DNA from 4 places in the Microbulbifer sp. JSM ZJ756 genome. Region 4 is predicted to be linked to each of the others. Evidence: predicted binding sites of a transcription regulator. Region 4 holds the regulator's gene; each other region holds the start of a gene.
The links. The regulator sigma-54, encoded in region 4, starts transcription at its own class of promoters, with help from an activator protein. The targets are predictions, from matches to a motif close to TGGCACANNNNTTGCNNT.
Positions count from the first base shown of each region.

Region 1 (4,736 bases), on a different contig from region 4:
TGGTGGAGGGCTGTTGCACGGGCATTGCAGTTCGCCACCCGGCGTACACTAAGTACGCAGGTCTTCAAATCGCAAGTCATGCTTTGCCAGCAACTGCTTCACCCGGTGCGAATCGTTGTTCGACTTCTTCGCCTGCCGGCTCACATTAAACAGCTTGCGCCCGGCCTCCGCCATAGAGCTGGAGCGCCGGCACACATCAATCAGCGCGGCCAGCTTGAGCTGGTCGTAGTAATCCATCTCGGCGCTGCTGCCGCTGCCCAGTACGCTCTCCACTGCACTGCGGGCATGTTCGCTGCTGTGCGCGGGCGTGTGCCACTTGTGCTTCAGGCGGCGGATCTCTTCGTCCACCACTTCCACCGTAATGCGCCCGCCATCGGCCAGGGTGGCCATGCGGGTGATGCTGGCGTTCAGGTCGCGGAAGTTGGCCGCCCAGGTGGCGTCGGCTGAGCGGCCGAAGGCCAGGTACTTTTCCCGCGCCGCCCTGTTGAAGCTCACCAGGTGCCCGGCCTTGTTGGAGAAGGATTCCAGTTCGTAATCGACATTGGGCTCCAGGTCTTCGATGCGGTCGCGCAGGGACGGTAGTTCGTAGGTCCACAGGTCGATCCGTGCCAGCAGGTCGGCGCGGAAGCTGCCCTCCCTGGCTTTCTGCGCCAGATCCTTGTTGGTGCCGGCAATCAGCTGGAAGTCGCTGCTGGCCTCGCGGTCGGAACCGAACGGGATAAAGCGCTTGTCCTCGATCGCCCGCAGCAGCATCGCCTGTTCGTCCAGCCCCAGCTCGCCGATTTCGTCCAGGAACAGCAGGCCTTTGTGGGCTTCCTTCAGCAGGCCGGCGCGATCGGCGGTGGCGCCGGTGAAGGCGCCCTTCTTGTGGCCGAACAGGGCGGACATGGTGTTCTCGCCTTTCAGGGTGGCGCAGTTGATGGCCACCAGCCGTCCCTCCAGCTTGCCGCGCTGCTTGCGCAGTTCGTACACCCGCTGGGCCAGCTGGGTCTTGCCCGCACCGGTGGGGCCGGTGATCAGGATCGGCGCATTGGAGCGGATGGAGACCTTCTCCAGCTGCTCGATCATGCGGTTGAACGGGGCGTTGTTGGTCTGGATGCCGCCCTTCAGGTAGACGGTGCCTTCCTGGTGTTCCTTCTGGAAGCGCGACGCAATCTGGTCGTACCGGGACAGGTCCAGGTCAATTACCTGGTACTGACCGGGCGCGTCGCTGTCGCGCCGGGCGGGGGAGGTCTGCAGCAGCTTGCCGGGCAGGTAGCCCGCCTCGGTCAGCAGGTACAGGCAGATCTGCGCCACGTGGGAGCCGGTGGTGATATGGGTGAGGTAGCGCTCGCGGTTGGGGCGGAACTGGTAGCCGCGGGCGAAATCCAGCAGCTGGCTGTAGACCGTCTCGAAATCCCACGGGTCCGGGAAGTTCACCTTGTGGTGGACCACCTCGGTCTCCGGCGATACCAGCGCGATATCCTCGGTGACCTGGTTCGCCAGGCCCTGGGAGTGGTTGTCGAACAGCAGTTCCAGCCGGTCGATCAGCAGGTCTTCGTGCTGGCACATGGAAACGGTCGGCCGCCACTTGTCCCAGCGCTTATCGCCCTTGCCGCGCCGGTCCATGGTGGTGCCGAGAATACTGATGGCAACTGTTTTCATGGTTATCAAATATATTATCTGGCTATCAAAAAAGATAGATCGGTGGCGCTTCGATGATGGTGGTCGCTGGCGGGAAATCGCTTTATGAAGAAAAATTCTTTATTTAAATCAACGGGTTAAAAGTTTTTTCAGCACGCTGGCAAAAGTTGGCACTGTCCTCGCTATACAGGGGCTACACATAAGCAAGCACGAACCCGGCAGCCGAACAGAAAAGCCGGGATGGAAGAAGAAGGAAAGGAACAATGACTCAGCAAGCCTATGAAGTAATGCAGGACGGTGGTGTGCCGATCAAGTCGTGGACTGTCGGCGTGCCCTTCGAAGCTGAGGCCAGGGAGCAGCTGAAGAACATCTCCCGCATGCCGTTTATCCACCAGTGGGTGGCGGCCATGCCGGATGTGCACCTGGGTAAGGGTGCCACCATCGGCAGTGTGGTGCCGACACTCGGCGCGGTGATCCCGGCGGCGGTGGGTGTGGATATCGGCTGCGGCATGATGGCGGTGCGCACCAGCCTCAAGGCGTCGCAACTGCCGGACGGCCTGGCGGGTGTGCGCTCCGCCATCGAGCGGGCGGTACCCCACGGGCGTTCCTCGCGGGCGCGCGGAAGCCGCGACAAGGGTGCGTGGGGGAGCCTGCCGGACGATGTGATGCAGGCCTGGGCGCCGCTGGCGGCGCAGTTCGATGTGCTGCAGGAAAAGCACCCGGTGCTGAAGAACACCAACAACATCAATCACCTGGGTACGCTTGGGACCGGTAACCACTTTATCGAGATGTGCCTGGATGAGCACGACAGCGTCTGGCTGATGCTGCATAGCGGTTCCCGCGGTGTGGGTAACCGCATCGGTACGCACTTTATCGAGATGGCGAAGAAGGACATGGAGCGCTGGCATATCCACCTGCCGGATACCGACCTGAGCTACCTGCCGGAAGGCACCGAGCATTTCGACCAGTATGTGGAAGCGGTGGAGTGGGCGCAGGACTTTGCCCGCATCAACCGCGAGGTAATGATGGCCCGCACCATCGACGCGGTGAAGGCGGCGCTGGGGATGGAGTTCGAGGCCCGTATGGAGGCGGTGAACTGCCACCATAACTATGTGTCCCGCGAGCACCACTTCGGCAAGAACGTGCTGGTTACCCGCAAGGGCGCAGTGCGTGCCCGCGAGGGCGAGATGGGAATTATCCCCGGGAGTATGGGGGCGCGTTCCTTCATCGTCCGCGGGCTGGGAAATGCGGACAGCTTCTGTAGCTGCAGCCACGGTGCGGGCCGCGTGATGTCCCGCACCAAAGCCAAGAAGCTGGTGTCGCTGGAAGAGCACCTGCAGGCGACCGCCGATGTGGAATGCCGTAAGGATGCCGGCGTGATTGATGAAACCCCGGCGGCCTACAAGCCGATCGAGAAGGTGATGGCCGCCCAGAAAGACCTGGTGGAAGTGGTGTACACCCTGAAGCAGGTCGTCTGCGTGAAAGGATAGGACCATGCATACCATTGATGGATCACAGGGCGAGGGCGGTGGACAGATTTTCCGCTCCACGCTGACTTTGTCCACCTGCCAGGGGGAGCCGGTGCGGATAAGGAATATCCGCGCTGGCCGCCGCAAGCCGGGCCTGATGCGCCAGCACCTGGTGTGCCTGCATGCGGCCCAGGCGATTTCCGGCGCGCAGGTGACAGGGGACGAGCTGGGCTCAACCGAGGTGACGTTCAAACCGGGCAAAGTGAACGCTGGTGAGTATCGGTTTGCCATTGGCACCGCCGGCAGCACCAGCCTGGTGTTCCAGACCATCCTGTTGCCGCTGCTGCTGGCGGACGGGGTGAGCGAGGTCTGCCTGGAGGGCGGCACCCACAACAAACAGGCGCCCAGCTTCGATTTTATCCAGGCCGGTTTCCTGCCGGTGATGGCGCAGATGGGTTACCGGGCCGAGGTGCAGCTGGAGAGGTTCGGCTTTTACCCGGCCGGCGGCGGCCGGTGGCGGGCACGGATATACCCGGTGGGTGAACTGAAGCCGCTGGCTCTGCTGGAGCGGGGCGCCGTGCTAAGCAAGGAGGCGCTGGTGACCTCGGCACAGATTCCGGGCCACGTGGCAGACAGGGAATTGCGGCATATCGCCAGCAAGGGCGACTGGGCGGCGGACGAGCTCCAGCGCCGGCAGGTGGATTCATTCGGGCCGGGCAATATCGTGTCGCTGCGGGTGTACGCCGAGCACGTTACCGAAGTGATTGAGGTGGTGGGCGAGAAGCAGCTGTCGTCGGAGCGGGTTGCGGGCCGCGCGGTGAAGGAGTTCAACCGGTATATGGAAGCCGGGGTGCCGGTGGGCGAACACCTGGCGGACCAGCTGCTGCCGATGGTGTTGGGCAGGGGCGGCCGTTTCAGGACGCTGGCGCCGAGCCAGCACCTGCTAACGAATATCGAGGTGATCCGGCAGCTCACCGGGATGGAAATCAGCGTGCACAGGGAAGGCGGGCACGCCTGGATCGTCAGCGTGCCGGGCAGCACGCAAGCGCGTTAGGCGCCGGCAGCAGGATATGCCCAGGGATGAAAAATGGCACAGGGGATGTGCCCGCGTGAGAACACTGGCCGCCTGCAATGCGCAGGTGGCAGCAAAAGAGTTTGGGCCAATGGCCCGGCATGCGGAGCTGGTTCACAACGCCAGCCCGGCACAGGAGCCCCTGGCTTGCTGTGTACCTGCCGGGGCAATTACCTGAACACTACTTTGTAGCTCAGAGGTAGAGCAGCCGATAGTTTCGGCCGGTCGCAGGTTCGACTCCTGCCAGAGTAACGTCGTCCACTACACGACTTATCCGGTAAAGGCGAAAGCCTGGGGTTCGACTCCCCACAGGGTTAATACCCTTGTTGACTACCAGAGGCCCATGGCCCCTGGGTGCTGGCGACTTGCACTCCCCCGGGAAGGCAGCCGCCGGTACCCGGAGGCGCCGGAAGTCCGGGCGCCGGTGGTGGGCAACCTGGCACGTGGCATTGCCACGCCGGGCTCGCCTGCAGTGTGGGCAATGCGCATTGGCGCACCCCCGCTGCAGGCCGGCCGGCCGATGACTTTGCCACCTGCCCGGTTCAAGCCGCCGGCCCCCGGGCTTCCGGGTG
Region 1 covers NZ_JBISER010000003.1:77,089-81,824, reverse strand. The annotation lists gene rtcR (RNA repair transcriptional activator RtcR) at 49-1,644, opposite strand; gene ACH6CX_RS06570 (RtcB family protein) at 1,887-3,113, shown strand; gene rtcA (RNA 3'-terminal phosphate cyclase) at 3,118-4,146, shown strand; tRNA gene ACH6CX_RS06560 (tRNA-Thr) at 4,347-4,416, shown strand.
Region 1: the regulator sigma-54 is predicted to act here: its motif matches at 1,792-1,809, upstream of ACH6CX_RS06570 (RtcB family protein).

Region 2 (4,736 bases), on a different contig from region 4:
GCCGGAAAATGCGCACACCCATATCCAGGTAGAGCCGGATGACATCAACCATTTCCAGCAATACTTCCGGGTTGCGAAAATTCAGGTCGATCTGGTCGTGCCCGAAAGTACACCAGACACAGCGCATTTCATCCCCGTTACTCACTGCCCGCAACAGCGGTGTGGTGCGTGGGCGCACGACACCGGACAGGTTCTCGTTCGGGTGTACACAGAAAAAGTATTCGCGGCCGGGGGAGATGTCTTCCTGGAAATTCTTGAACCACTGGTGCTCCGCCGAGCAGTGGTTGATGACCAGGTCGGCCATCAGGTGAAAGTCGGTACTGATGCGCAGGATATCGTTCCAGTCCCCCAGGCCCGGTTCCACCTGCTTGTAGTCGATCACCGCGAAGCCGTCGTCACTGGAGTAGGGGAAGAACGGCAGGATATGCACGCTGTTGATCAGCATGGTGAAGTGGGTCTTGAGAAAGTGGTGCAGCGTCTTTAATGGGTGCTGCCCCTTGCGCTGGATCGTATTGCCGTAAGTAATCACGACAATATCCGTCTGGTCCCACAGGTTCTTGTGGGCAATCGGTGTCTGGCATTCCTCGTCCAGGCGCATGACCTTCATCAGTCGCTGCGCCAGTGTGGCCCCGTCCTGGTCGGGATAGATGACCGCCAGGTGTTCGCAGAGTCGTTTCTGCAATACTTCGCGGATGGGCATGTCTTCAGTCAGTGCGTTCATCGGTGCTTCCCGGCCTGTTATGTTCCGTATTCCTCGTAGTCCATCTCCACCGCGGACTTCAGTTCCTGCAGGAACTCCGGTGCGGCGCTGGTGATGCGGCTCCAGCTGGGGATAAAGGGGGTCTCCATCGGGTTTTCCAGGAAGGTCTGCCCGGCCTTCATCAGGTTGCGCGCAAACAGCTCCACAGTCTGTTCCTCGCGGTGGATATCGAAATCGAGCCCGTTGATGATGGCATCGTTGCGATAGGTCTCGACAAAATCCAGCGCAATGCGGAAGTAGGTAGCCTTGATACTGCGAAAAGTCTCGGTGGAGAACACCGTGCCCTGGGTGGCCAGCTTGCGGAACAGTGACTTGGATATATCGATGGACATCTTCGACAGGCCCGCCTCCTGGTCGTCAAAGGAAACCTTCTGGTGCTTGTGGTCGTAGCGGTGGGCGATATCCACCTGGCACAGGCGGTTGGTGGAATAGTTGCGGTGCATCTCTGACAGCACACCGATTTCCAGCCCCCAGTCACTGGGAATCCGCAGGTCGTTGATCACGTCCCGGCGGAATGAGAACTCGCCGGCCAGGGCATAGCGGAAGCTGTCCATATAATCGAGGTACTCGGTGTGGCCATAGATCTTTTTCAGGGTACGGATCAGCGGCGTTACCAGCAGGCGGCAGACCCGGCCGTTGATCTTTCCCGACGCCACGCGCGAGTAATAGCCCTTGCAGAACTCGTAGTTGAAGTTGGGATTGGCGATGGGGTAGAAGAGCCGCGCCAGCAGCAGCCTGTCATAGGTGACGATATCGCAGTCGTGCAGGGCGATGGCCTCGCCGCGGTTGGAGGCGAGGATATAGCCCAGGCAGTACCAGACATTGCGCCCCTTGCCCGCCTCCCGGGGCGCCAGGCCGCGGGCCTCCAGCTTGGCGTCCAGCTCGCGCAGGCGCGGGCCGTCATTCCACAGTACCCGCACGTGCTGGGGCAGCACACTGAACTGGCGCAGTGCGTCGCGATACTGGGCTTCGTCGGCACGGTCCAGGCCAATCACGATCTCGGACAGGTAGGGTACCTGCTTCAGCTGCTCGAGGATGGCCGGCAGGGCCTCGCCTTCCAGTTCCGAGTAGAGGGAAGGCAGCAGCAGGGACATGGGACGCTGGCGGGAGAATTCCATCAGTTCCCGTTCCATCTCGTCCTGCGTTCGGTTGGAGAGGTTGTGCAGGGTGGTAATGGAGCCGTTCTGGAAAAAGTCGGTCACGGGCGCCTCCTGTAGGGGCTGGTAGATGGCCATGCTGGTGGCCTGGGTATTCTCGTTTTCTCGCGCTGGGTCAAAGCTGTGGTGGTGCTATTTATTCCGTTCATCAGTTGGAGCGAGCAGTGGTGCGATGCACTCGTGCCAGCCCGCCGGGCCTTCCTGCTCGCTGGTGAGTACCAGCCGGGATGCTGTCTCCTCCAGCTCCGGTGGCTGGCGGTGGGGGCCGCGCACAATCACGGCAATATTCGCCACCGCGAGCATATCCAGGTCGTTGGGGCTGTCCCCGGCCGCCACCAGCCCATAGTCACCCGGTTGTGCCCGGCGATAACATTCGAGCAGTTGCAGGGTTGCGCGCCCCTTGTCGGTGTCACCCAGCAGGTGCAGGAAGCGGCCACCCTCCAGGGTGGCGAGCCCGGCTTCGCGGGCACGGGCACAGAAAGCCCGTTTTTCCCGATCCGTGCCGCGCCATAGCAGCGGCTCGGAGTAGTGACGTGTCTGTGCCGCCGCAGCCTGCTGCGGCGTCAGGCCGGTGGCGTCCACGATCTCCTGCAGTGTGGCATTGGCAAAGCCCAGGTAGGGTGAGCCGTGCGTTCGTGTATCGCGGTCCAGGTAATCCAGCAGGTCCCGGCGGGGCTTGCCTGGTTCCAGCACCCAGAAGCCGGCCTCTTCGCGGGCCCCGGGCGGGGGTTCCGGGAAGTAACCGACGGGGATAAAGATGGCCGAGCCATTTTCGACAATAAACGGGTGGTGGTTGCCCAGCTCCTGCCGGATCTCGATCATCTCGTCGCGGGTCTTGCTGCTGTTGAGGATGACCGGGACTTCGCGTTGGTCCAGCTCGCGCAGCAGCCCGTCGACCGGTTCATGGGAATAGGTGAAGTGGTCCAGCAGGGTGCCGTCCAGGTCACTGACCACCAGCCAGTGCTTGTCGTGCGTTTTTTCTTGCGCCATTGCCACGTCGATCCGGATCACTCTGTTACAGCCTGTACGTAAATAGAATCCAAAAATAGTGCCAGTCTGGGATTATGAGCCAACAAAATGCCCGGCAGGCGCCATCGCGGTGCGCTGTGGCACCTGATTCCTTTTGTGTCTGGAGAGTCGCTGATCTTTACTGATCAGGTGCTGCAGTTTGGTGAAAGTCGGCCGCACACGATCAAGCGGTATGCCTTATATTGGCGCATTTTGGCCTGGATGCCGCTATTTGCACCAACTCAGTGCATGGCGACAGCCGGACCAGGTGGAGGGTGATATGGCGGGTAAGCGCAGGGGAAAAAACGATGACAAGGAGAAATGGTCGGACAGGGTAACCCGCACCAGCGATGCGCTGGACCTCCAAGAGGGTGTATTCACCCTCGATGACCCGGCCGAGATTGCCCGCTCCCTGAAACGCTCGGCAGAGACCAGTGAGCGACGCAAGTCCGATCCCTACCGTTCTGCCATGTCGATGCTGACCTTCTATATCAACCGGGCGGGGAGCAAACTGCCGGAAGAGAGGCGGGCGGTGCTGGAACAGGCCAAGGAGGAGTTGCGTCGGGTGTTTGGCCGCGAGTGACCGGCCGTCGCGCCTATGTGCAGGCTGTGGCAAGGAAAATCACAGATTATCCTTATCCGCCGCAGCGAAATGCGCCATCTGGTCCGAATATGCTTTCATAAACGCGGGCCGGTCGACAGCGCGCGCGACATAGTCACGGCAGGTAGGGTATCGGGCCAGCCCGTCGAACCTGGCCACAAGACGCAGTACATCCGCCATGGCTATATCGGCGACCGAGAAGGTGCCGGCCAGCCATTCGCACCCTGCCAGTACCTGTTCCATATGCTGGAGCCGCGCATCGAGGAACCCATCCAGGTGTTTCCGTCCCGGCGTTTCAGTGTTGTCACCGGAAAAAATGAATATTGACCATGGCAGGCTGGCCGCCTCAACCGAGTTGAGCGCAGCGAATAGCCATTTAATCACCTCGCTGCGGGCGCCTGGCTCAGTTGGCATTAGCGTGTCACTGTGCTCTCCCAGATGGAACAGGATCGCGCCACTCTCGAAAATTGAGGTCTCGCCGATGGTCAGCCAGGGCACCTGCCCGAAAGGCTGGTTCGAGAAATGCCCGGTATCCCTTGCACGAAACGGCACACTCTCAACACGGTATGGCAAGCCGGCTTCTTCCAGTGCCCAGCGCACGCGAATGTCACGCACGTATCCCCTGGGCATATCGGGGACCCAGTCGAAAGTGGTGAGGATCAGTTCGGTCATTGGGTATCTCCTTTTGCGAACCCCTCTATCCAGAGCGCTCTGGTACCGCAGGAGAAGTTGAAAACGCCGTGTACCGGGGCAGATTATTCAGGTGCCTCGTACAGGTTAAAAGCTATTCAAATGCAATGTCCAGTCAGGGCTGGAGTTCGAACGGGGCCACCTTTGTGCCCTGGTGGTAAACCATCTTCCAGGATCCGTTCTCCAGTCTCCATATGGATGTTCTGTATGAGAAAGTCCCGGTATCACTTCCTGCCTTCTTGATAAAAGCCCTGTGCACTGTTTGTGTGACGCCATCCCCAAGAATACGAAACTCCCTGTCCTGCGTTTGTGCAGACCAATCGGCATCCTGCGGCAGTTGCTCGAGAAGCTCTGCGAGCCCAAAGCAGGCACCGCTGGCGCCGATCTCCCTGAAGTCGCCAGAAATCAATTCCCTTAATTTCGTGCGAGATCGTCGTACGGAAGTATTCAGTAAAGATTTTTCTTTGCTGATGATCTCTTCCTGGAGGGACATGTGCCTGGAACCTGGTTGTTCGGGGTG
Region 2 covers NZ_JBISER010000002.1:54,091-58,826, forward strand. The annotation lists gene ACH6CX_RS04170 (sugar phosphorylase) at 1-721, opposite strand, end outside; gene ACH6CX_RS04175 (glycosyl transferase) at 739-1,962, opposite strand; gene ACH6CX_RS04180 (HAD-IIB family hydrolase) at 2,050-2,907, opposite strand; gene ACH6CX_RS04185 (DUF3175 domain-containing protein) at 3,158-3,508, shown strand; gene ACH6CX_RS04190 (glutathione S-transferase family protein) at 3,548-4,198, opposite strand; gene ACH6CX_RS04195 (DUF4440 domain-containing protein) at 4,332-4,709, opposite strand.
Region 2: the regulator sigma-54 is predicted to act here: its motif matches at 2,954-2,971, upstream of ACH6CX_RS04180 (HAD-IIB family hydrolase).

Region 3 (4,736 bases), on a different contig from region 4:
GTGAGGGTGCGGTCTTCGCCGTGGTGCCCCTGATCCAGCGGCGCCTTACCGGGCAGATTGCCGGCATGACAGGCGCTTACGGCAATGTGGGGGCAGTGTTTTACCTGACGGTATTGAGCCTGGTTTCCTACGAGGCCTTCTTCCTGGTGATTGCCGCCACCGCGCTGGTGGGCTTTGCCGTGCTCCTGCTGATGGAGGAACCGCAGGGGCAGATGGCGGAAGTGCTGCCGGATGGCAGCGTCTCACTGATCGATGTGACCTGAATACCATGCCTTCCGCGACCGACACGCACGTCCCGCAAGGCACAGACAGCCGAGCCAGGGCGGATGACAGGCGGCAGGAAGCGCTGGTCATGACCAGCGCTTCCTGTGCCGGACGGCGGGTCCATAACGATGATGCATGTGCGGTCTGTGCGCCCAGTGGCTCCGCACGCCTGTTCCGCGGAGCCCTGGCAGCGGTCGCAGACGGGGTTGCCAGTGCCGAAGCCGGCGGTGAGGCGGCGCGCGCGGCGATCAGTGGGTTCCTGTCCGACTACTACAGCACGCCCGAAACCTGGTCCGTCAAACAGGCGGCCGCGCGGGTGCTGCACGCACTGAACAGCTGGCTCTACCGCCAGGGCGGCGGCAGCCGGGAACTCCGCCAGGGCTGGCTGACCACATTTTCCTGCGTGATTTTCAAGGGCGCCAGTGCCCACCTGATCCATATCGGCGACTCCCGTATCTACCGGTTGCGCGGCGACACCCTGGATTGCCTTACTTGTGACCACAGCCGCGCTTTAGGACGCAACCGCACCTTCCTGGCCCGCGCCCTGGGTATGGACGCCCATATTGAGGTGGACTACCGCTGTGAGCAGCTGGAGCAGGGCGATATCTTCCTGGTCTGCAGCGACGGGGTGCACGACTACCTGGCCCCGGCGCGCATCGCGACAATACTGCGAGCACAGACCGACGACCCCGCCCGGGCACTTCTGGACGCGGCGCTCGCTGCCGGTTCGGAAGACAACCTGAGCGCAGCCGTGGTCCGTGTCCGGGTGTGCCCGAAACCGGAAAGCGAGGACCTGCTGGGGCAGCGCGACAGGCTGCCCTTCCCCCCGGACCTGCGCCCCGGCAACCGGCTCGATGGTTTCCTGGTCCTGCAGGAGCTGCACGCCAGTGCCCGCAGCCAGCTCTACCTGGCCCGCGATACCGGCAGTGGTGCCCTGCGTGTCATCAAGACACCGTCGGCCAATTTTATTGATGACCCGGCCTACATAGAGAACTTTATTGCCGAGGAATGGACCGGCAGGCGGCTGGATCACCCGGGTATCGTGCGCATCTATGCCCCACCGGCGTCTCAACAGTTCCTCTACCACGTGATGGAATATGTCGAGGGCCAGAGCCTGCGCCAGTGGCTGGAACTGAACCCGGCGCCGCCAATCGAGCAGGTGCGGGAACTGGTGCAGCAACTGGTCAGTGCACTGCGACGATTGCAACGGATGGAGATTATCCACGGCGACCTGAAACCCGAGAACATCATGATCTCCGCCGACGGACGCCTGAAGCTGGTCGACCTGGGCGGCGCAAATGCGGCAGGACTCAGGGAGCACCTGCACCATCGCAGCGACCGGGTCCCGGGAAGCAAGAATTATATTGCTCCCGAATACTTTCTCGGCGATGCCGCCAGTCACCGATCAGACATTTTTTCCCTCGGGGTAATCACCTATGAGTTGCTCACTGGCCATTATCCCTATCGCGAGCGAGCAGGCGACCGGCTTTACCGGCTGCACAACTACAGCGCGCTCCACTATCGGCCAGCCAGGAATCACCGCCCGGAGTTACCGTTGTGGATCGACAGGGCCCTGCAGAGGGCCTGCCATCCCAACCCCCGCCATCGCTACGCGGCCCTGTCGGAGTTTGTCCACGACCTGCACACACCCAACCCCGAGTTCACCCACGCGGACAGCGCGCCACTGATGGAGCGCAACCCGCTGCTGTTCTGGCAGCTCGTAGCACTGCTGTTACTGCTCTCGCACCTGCTGCATTTCCTGCAGTGACAAACCGGAACAAAACCTTGCGCAACACCCTGCCGGCACCAACGCGGTGCAACCCGGCCGCCCCTGCACCAGCTTGCCGCACACCAGTCACAGGCAGCAGCGGCAAACCCGCATAAACCGGTGAGACGCGTTTGGCACAATCCTTGAATCCCTGATTACACCAATACAGAAAATCCCTTACGAGGCAACGGCGCCTGTACCCTTCGGCAGAAGGGGTAGAGGCCGTGCCTACACCACCCTCCCCGCCCCACCCTGCCGGATCATTCAGAGACAACACGGCAGGAACTCACATGGTTGAACCGCGGGCTAAGCAAAAACTAATCGTTATCGGCAACGGAATGGTGGGCCACCATTTCCTTGAGCAGCTGGCTGCGCGCCCCGAGAACGCACTGTTCGAGGTCACCGTCTTCTGCGCCGAGCCACGACCGGCCTACGATCGCGTGCACCTGTCTGAATATTTTGCCGGCCGCAGCGCCGACGACCTGGCGCTGGGCAGGATCGACCAGTACCGCGACTGGGGCTACGACCTGCTACTGAACGATGCCGCAGTCTCCATCGACCGGGAAAAGCGGACCGTAACTTCCGCCAGCGGTGTGGAGAAAACTTATGACCGCCTGATCCTGGCCACCGGCTCCTACCCGTTCGTACCACCGATTCCCGGCCATGAGCACGGGAAATGCTTCGTTTACCGCACGCTTGAGGACCTGGACGCGATTCGCGCGGCCAGTGAAAACGCCACCACCGGCGTCGTTGTCGGCGGTGGCCTGCTGGGGCTCGAAGCTGCCAACGCGCTGAAAGAACTGGGACTGGAAGCCCACGTAGTGGAGTTCGCCCCGGGCCTGATGGGTATCCAGCTGGATGAGGGCGGTTCCGGACTGCTGAAAGACAAGATTGAGGACCTGGGCGTAACTGTCCACACCAGCACCGCTACCGAACTGATCGAGGAAGTAGACAGCGGTCGCCTGCGTATGCAGTTCAAGGATGATCGCGAACTGGTCACCGACCTGATCGTTTTCTCCGCCGGTATCCGCCCCGAAGACAAGCTGGCACAAGCCGCCGGACTGCAACTCGGTGAGCGCGGCGGTATCGTGATCGATGAATCCTGCCGCACATCCGACGGGAATATCTTCGCCATTGGCGAGTGTGCGCTGTACGAAAACTTCATCTATGGCCTGGTGGCTCCCGGTTACACCATGGCCCGCAATGTGGTCTCCCTGCTCTGCGGTGAGGAGGCCAGCTTTACCGGTGCCGACATGAGCACCAAGCTTAAACTGCTGGGCGTCGAGGTAGGATCCATCGGCGATGCCCACGGTCGCGCCGAGGGCGCCGCAGCAATCACTTTTGTCGACGAACAGAGCGGCATCTACAAACGCATAATTACTGACGGCGACGGCAGGAAGCTGCTGGGCGCCGTGCTGGTGGGTGACACCGGCGACTACGACCAGCTGCTGCAGTATCACCTGAACGATATCGACCTGCCGGAGCACCCGGAGCAACTGATCCTGCCCGCCGCGGACGGCGACGCCCCCACACTCGGTGCCGGGGCACTGCCCGCAACCGCCACCATCTGCTCCTGCCACAATGTCAGCAAGGGCCAGATTGTCGATGTGGTGCAAGGGGGTTGCTGTTCACTGGGTGAGGTCAAGGATGTCACCAGGGCATCTACCGGCTGCGGTGGTTGCTCCGCGCTATTGAAAAACGTTGTCGACGAGGAGCTCGCGGCACTGGGCATGGAGGTCAACAACCACCTGTGCGCGCACTTTGAATTTACCCGCCAGGAGCTGTTCCATATTGTCCAGGTGGAAGAAATCCGTACGTTCGAGGACCTGTTGCAGAAGCATGGCAGCGGTCGCGGCTGTGAAATCTGCAAGCCCACCGTGGCCTCCATCCTCGCCTCCCTGTGGAATGACCATATCCACCACAGGCCCCATGTGGGCCTGCAGGACACCAACGACACCTTTATGGCCAACATGCAGAAGAACGGCAGCTACTCGGTGGTACCGCGGGTACCCGGGGGCGAAATCACCCCGGACAAGCTGATCGTGCTGGGCCAGGTGGCCAAGAAATACGACCTCTACACCAAGATCACCGGCGGCCAGCGCGTCGACCTGTTCGGTGCCCGGCTGGAACAGTTACCCGAGATCTGGCGGGAGCTGATTGAGGCCGGCTTCGAAACCGGGCACGCCTACGGCAAGTCACTGCGCACGGTGAAGTCCTGCGTGGGCAGTACCTGGTGCCGCTTCGGGGTACAGGACAGTGTTGCCATGGCCCTGCATATCGAGAATCGCTACAAGGGATTGCGTTCACCGCACAAGATCAAGATGGCGGTATCCGGGTGCACCCGCGAATGTGCCGAGGCGCAGAGCAAGGATGTGGGCGTAATCGCCACCGAGAATGGCTGGAACCTGTTTGTCTGCGGCAATGGCGGCATGCGCCCGCGCCACGCGGACCTGTTCGCCACCGACCTGGATGACGAGACCCTGGTGCGCTATATCGACCGCTTCCTGATGTTCTATGTCCGCACCGCCGACAAGCTGCAGCGCACTTCAGTGTGGCTGGAAAACCTCGAGGGCGGGCTCGACTACCTGCGCGAGGTCATCATTGACGACAAGCTGGGCCTTGGCGAGGAACTGGAGGTGCAGATGGCGAACGTGGTCGGCACTTACCAGTGTGAATGGAAAACGGCCATCAACGATCCGGAGAT
Region 3 covers NZ_JBISER010000004.1:42,509-47,244, forward strand. The annotation lists gene ACH6CX_RS08315 (NarK family nitrate/nitrite MFS transporter) at 1-263, shown strand, start outside; gene ACH6CX_RS08320 (protein kinase) at 353-2,032, shown strand; gene nirB (nitrite reductase large subunit NirB) at 2,323-4,736, shown strand, end outside.
Region 3: the regulator sigma-54 is predicted to act here: its motif matches at 2,165-2,182, upstream of nirB (nitrite reductase large subunit NirB).

Region 4 (4,736 bases):
CTTATGGCGCAGTTCGGCAACCCAGTAGGGGTTGGGCAGGCAGCGCAGGTCAAACACCAGGTCCGCATCAACCGGTACCCCGTGCTTGAAGCCGAAAGACTGGAACAGGATCGCCATGCCAGGAGAGTCGCGCCCGACAACCCGGGTCTTAACCTGGTCGCGCAGCTGGTGCAGGCTCAGGCTGCTGGTATCGATCACCAGGTCGGCCATGCCGGCCAGCGGGGCCAGTAATTCCTTTTCCCGGTTCAGGGCTTCCAGCAGGTGGGTGCGGTTGTCGCTGAGCGGGTGCTTGCGCCGGGTTTCACTGAAACGCTGGACCAGCACGGGAGAGCGCGCGTCCAGGTATATGACGTCGCACTGGATGCCGCTTTCGCGTAATTCATCGATAACCCGGGGTGCCTGTTGCACGTCCTGCCAGAGGTTGCGGGCATCGATCCCCAGGGCCAGCCGGGCGCTCTCCACACGCGGCTGCTCCTGGACCCTGCGCACGAGCTCCGGCAGCAGGCTGGCGGGCAGGTTGTCGATACAGTTGAAGCCGACGTCTTCCAGCAGTTGCAGGGCTGAACTCTTGCCGGAGCCGGAGCGGCCGCTGATGATCACCAGGCGCATAAGTTTCGAGGTCCGTTTCGTAATGTTTGATCGACTGCCGGCCGTTTGCTACCTGCCCGGGCAAGAGCTACCGGCGGGCTCCCGGTCGCATTGGCCAATGATCCGCCATTGCGGCGTCCGGCACAACGATAACGGATGTTTGTGAAGGATCGCAGTGGGACGGCGCTGGTGTGCTTCAGGCTGCGGCAGCGCTGTCGATGGCCAGGGCGTAGAGCTCGTCGCTGGAGTCCGCCTGGCGGAGCTTCTCCCTGACCCTGCTGTCGTTAAACAGGGCGGCGATTTCCGCCAGGGTGTCCAGGTGTTCCTGCTCCGCGTTTTCCGGCACCAGCAGGGCGAATAGCAGGTCGACCGGCTGGCGGTCGGCAGCATCGAAATCGATCGCCGGCTCAGTGGTGCACAGTACACCAATGGCCTCCTGGCAGCCCGGCAGGCGGCAGTGGGGGATGGCGACACCATCCCCGATGCCGGTGGAGCCCAGCCGCTCGCGCGCGATCATCTGGTTGAAAATCGTGTCTGCGTCCAGGTGTGGATACTGCTCGGCTATCGCCTGGGCAATATTCAGCAAGAGCTTCTTTTTGCTGCTGCCCGCCACCCGGCAAAGGCTGAGGCTGGGCGAGAGTAATGCTTCCAATGTCATAGCTTAACGATGGGCTCGCAACTTCTCTTTGTGTTTTATCAGCTGGCGATCGAGCTTGTCCGTGAGGGCGTCAATTGCCGCGTACATATCATCCGCTTCCGAATCCGCAAAGATCTCCCGCCCATTGACGTGAAACAGTGCCTCGGCGCGCTGTATTTCTTTCTTTTCCATTGACAGGGTTACCTGTCCCGTCGTGATCAGGTCATTGTGGTGGGAGAGTTTATCCAGTTTTTCGAGACAATAATCGCGAAGGGCTGAAGTCACTTCCAGGTGGCGGCCACTGATGTTGACTTGCATGGAATTCTCCTGTTCGAGTGCATCGAAAGCGCGGTTTGAACCGGCAGCACCCCCTGTCAGGGCGGCAACCCTACTAGGAAGTACGCCAGATTGGAAGGATACACTCAAACTTGAGGTATTGGTTGCGGGCCGCGTGGGATTGCATGCCCGGCAAGTGGTGGTGACCGTATTTTCCGATGGGGTCAGGTTGCGCCGCTAGGGCCCGGTTGGCGGGGCCTGCAGTGGTCTCAGATCAGGCGCTTGCGCTCACTGGAAGAGGGTATGCCCATGGATTCGCGATATTTGGCGACCGTGCGGCGGGCAACCTTGATTCCCTGGTTGGCCAGCTCCTGGGTGATCTTGTTATCGGACAGGGGCTTGCGTGGCTGCTCGGCGTCGACCAGCTTGCGGATCAGTGCGCGGATCGCGGTAGACGAGGCATCCTCACCGGAATTGGTGCTGACGTGGCTGGAAAAGAAGTATTTGAGCTCAAAGACCCCGCGGGGTGTGAACATATACTTTTGCGTGGTGACCCGTGAAATAGTGGACTCGTGCATGCCCACGGTTTCAGCAATATCCGCCAGCACCATGGGTTTCATTCCCTCGGGGCCCTGCTCGAAAAAGCCCTGCTGTTTCTCGACGATGCTCGAGGCCACCTTGAGCAGGGTCTCATTGCGGCTCTGCAGGCTCTTGAGGAACCAGCGTGCCTCCTGCAGGTGATCGCGCAGGAAGTTGTTATCGGCGGAGTTGTCCGCGCGTTTGATCATGGAGGCATAACCGGCATGGATGCGCAGGCGCGGGGTGGTTTCCGGGTTCAGCTCCACCTGCCAGCGTTGCTGGCGCCGGGTTACGATCACATCCGGTACGACATATTGCGGCTCATCGCTGCCAAAGGCCTCGCCCGGGTGCGGGTTGAGTGACTGGATCAGCCGCATCACTTCACCCAGTTGGGCCTCATTCAGCCGGGTGCGGCGCCCCAGCTGGCGAAAGTCGCGTTTACCCAGCAGGTCCAGGTGCAAGTCGACGATGGCCTGGGCCTCGGCGAGCCAGGGGGTCTCGGCGGGCATCTGCAGCAGCTGCAGCAGCAGGGACTCGCGCAGGTCGCGCGCCGCACATCCGGCGGGCTCAAACTGCTGGATGGTTTTCAGGACCGCCAGGATTTCATCCTCACCGACCTCCAGCGCCTCGGCCAGCTCCGCCAGTGGCGACTGCAGGAAGCCCCGGGTATCGATCGCGTCGATCAGGGTTTCAGCAATCAGTTTGTCGTGCCGGGAGAGTGGGGTGAGGTTCAGCTGCCACAGCAGGTGGTCGTGGAGGCTTTCGGAGGTGGCATTGCGCTGCTCCAGCAGGTTGTCCTCGCCGGTCGGGCCGCTGTAGCTGCCACCGCTGTAGATGTCATCCCAGTGGGTATCGACCGGCAGGTCGTCGGGAATGTCGTTGTTCCATTCGCTCTCGCTCGCGGCATCTGTACCGGATTCGCTGGCGCTGGCCGTGCGGTCATCGGGCCCGGGGGTCGGGTGATCCTCGCCCTTGGCCTCATCCGCGGAGGCTTCATGTTCGCCATGCTCCCCGGTATCGGTCTCCAGCAGCGGGTTGCTGTCCAGGGCCGACTGGACCTCCTGTTGCAGGTCGAGCGTCGACAGTTGCAGGAGGCGAATCGCCTGCTGCAGCTGCGGGGTCATCGTCAGCTGGGTGCCGAGCTTGAGCTGGAGGGATTGCTTCATACAGGGTAGAGAACCGCTAGAACGAAATATTCTTCCGAATTTCGATAAGGCGGCAGACTAACCTGCTGTGGGCGCGATTACAAGCAATAAGTGTGCCGAAAATGATGACCGTATTGCCTCCGCCGGCGATGGAGGTGACAGATATGCAGATTGCCCCCTCTGCCTAGGACGGTTTTCGGCGCCCGGTCCGCATCAGATGGTGAATTCGTGGCCCAGGTAAACCTCGCGTACCTGCTGGTTGGAGAGCACCTCATCCGGTGCGCCGGCGGCGATGATGTGGCCTTCGCTGACGATATAGGCGGTCTCACAAATGGACAGGGTCTCGCGCACGTTGTGGTCAGTGATCAGGACGCCAATGCCACGCTGGCGCAGGTGCTGGATGATCTGCTTGATATCGTTGACCGAAATGGGATCGACGCCGGCAAAGGGTTCGTCGAGCAGGACGAATGCCGGATCGGTGGCCAGGGCTCGCGCAATCTCCACCCGGCGTCGCTCGCCGCCGGACAGGGACATGCCCAGGCTGCCGGAGATATGGGTGATATTGAATTCGTTCAGCAGCTCATCGGCCCGCTCCTGCCGCTGCGCCCGGGTAAGGTCCTTGCGGGTCTCGAGGATGGCGAGAATGTTGTCGCGGACGCTGAGGCGGCGAAATACCGAGGCCTCCTGCGGCAGGTAGCCGATGCCCTTGCGGGCCCGGCCGTGCATGGATAACCGCGTGATGTCTTCTTCATCGATCAGCACCTGGCCCGCGTCCGCGCGCACCAGGCCGGCGATCATGTAGAAGCAGGTGGTTTTGCCGGCCCCATTGGGGCCCAGCAGGCCCACGACCTGGCCGCTCGATACGCTGACGGATACGTCCCGTACGACTTTGCGCTTCTTGTACTGTTTGGCGAGGTGTAACGCCTGTAGCGTTGGCATACTGAATTCCTGCTGGGCGCGAGATGCCGTGGCGGCATCCCGCGCTGGATCTGGGGATTGCGAGGCGCGGCCCCGGTGGGAAGGGGTTACTGGCCTTCCGTCGAATCCTTGTTATCTTCTGCGCTGTCGGCCGGGGCTGTCCCTTCGGGCTTGCGCTCCGGTTTCCAGATCATCTCGACCCGGCCGTCGCCAGATTGGCCCTGGGCCTGCATTTTTTCGCTGTTGAGGTCATAGTCGATCCGCTCTGCGGCCAGGGTGTTGCCGTCACGGTCCACGTGGGCGTTGCCAGTCAGCTGCAGTTCGTCGGAGTTGACCTTGAACTCGATGCGGCGCGCGCGGGCCTTGACCAGGTTCTGGCTCTGTTGCATCTGTTGCTGGAAGTGGGCCGGATTGCCGGTGGCGATGACGCGGCGGATCTCCCCTTCCGGGTTGCCGTGTACTTCCACGCGATCGGCGCGGATCTGCAGCGAGCCCTGGGTGATGACCACGTTGCCGCTGTAGACCGACAGGTTCTTGCCGCGGTTGGCTTCCAGTTTCTGCGCATTGACCTTGACCGGCTGTTGGCGGTCGGC
Region 4 covers NZ_JBISER010000009.1:208,389-213,124, reverse strand. The annotation lists gene rapZ (RNase adapter RapZ) at 1-609, opposite strand, end outside; gene ptsN (PTS IIA-like nitrogen regulatory protein PtsN) at 785-1,246, opposite strand; gene hpf (ribosome hibernation-promoting factor, HPF/YfiA family) at 1,250-1,543, opposite strand; gene ACH6CX_RS15180 (RNA polymerase factor sigma-54) at 1,771-3,246, opposite strand; gene lptB (LPS export ABC transporter ATP-binding protein) at 3,439-4,164, opposite strand; gene lptA (lipopolysaccharide transport periplasmic protein LptA) at 4,251-4,736, opposite strand, start outside.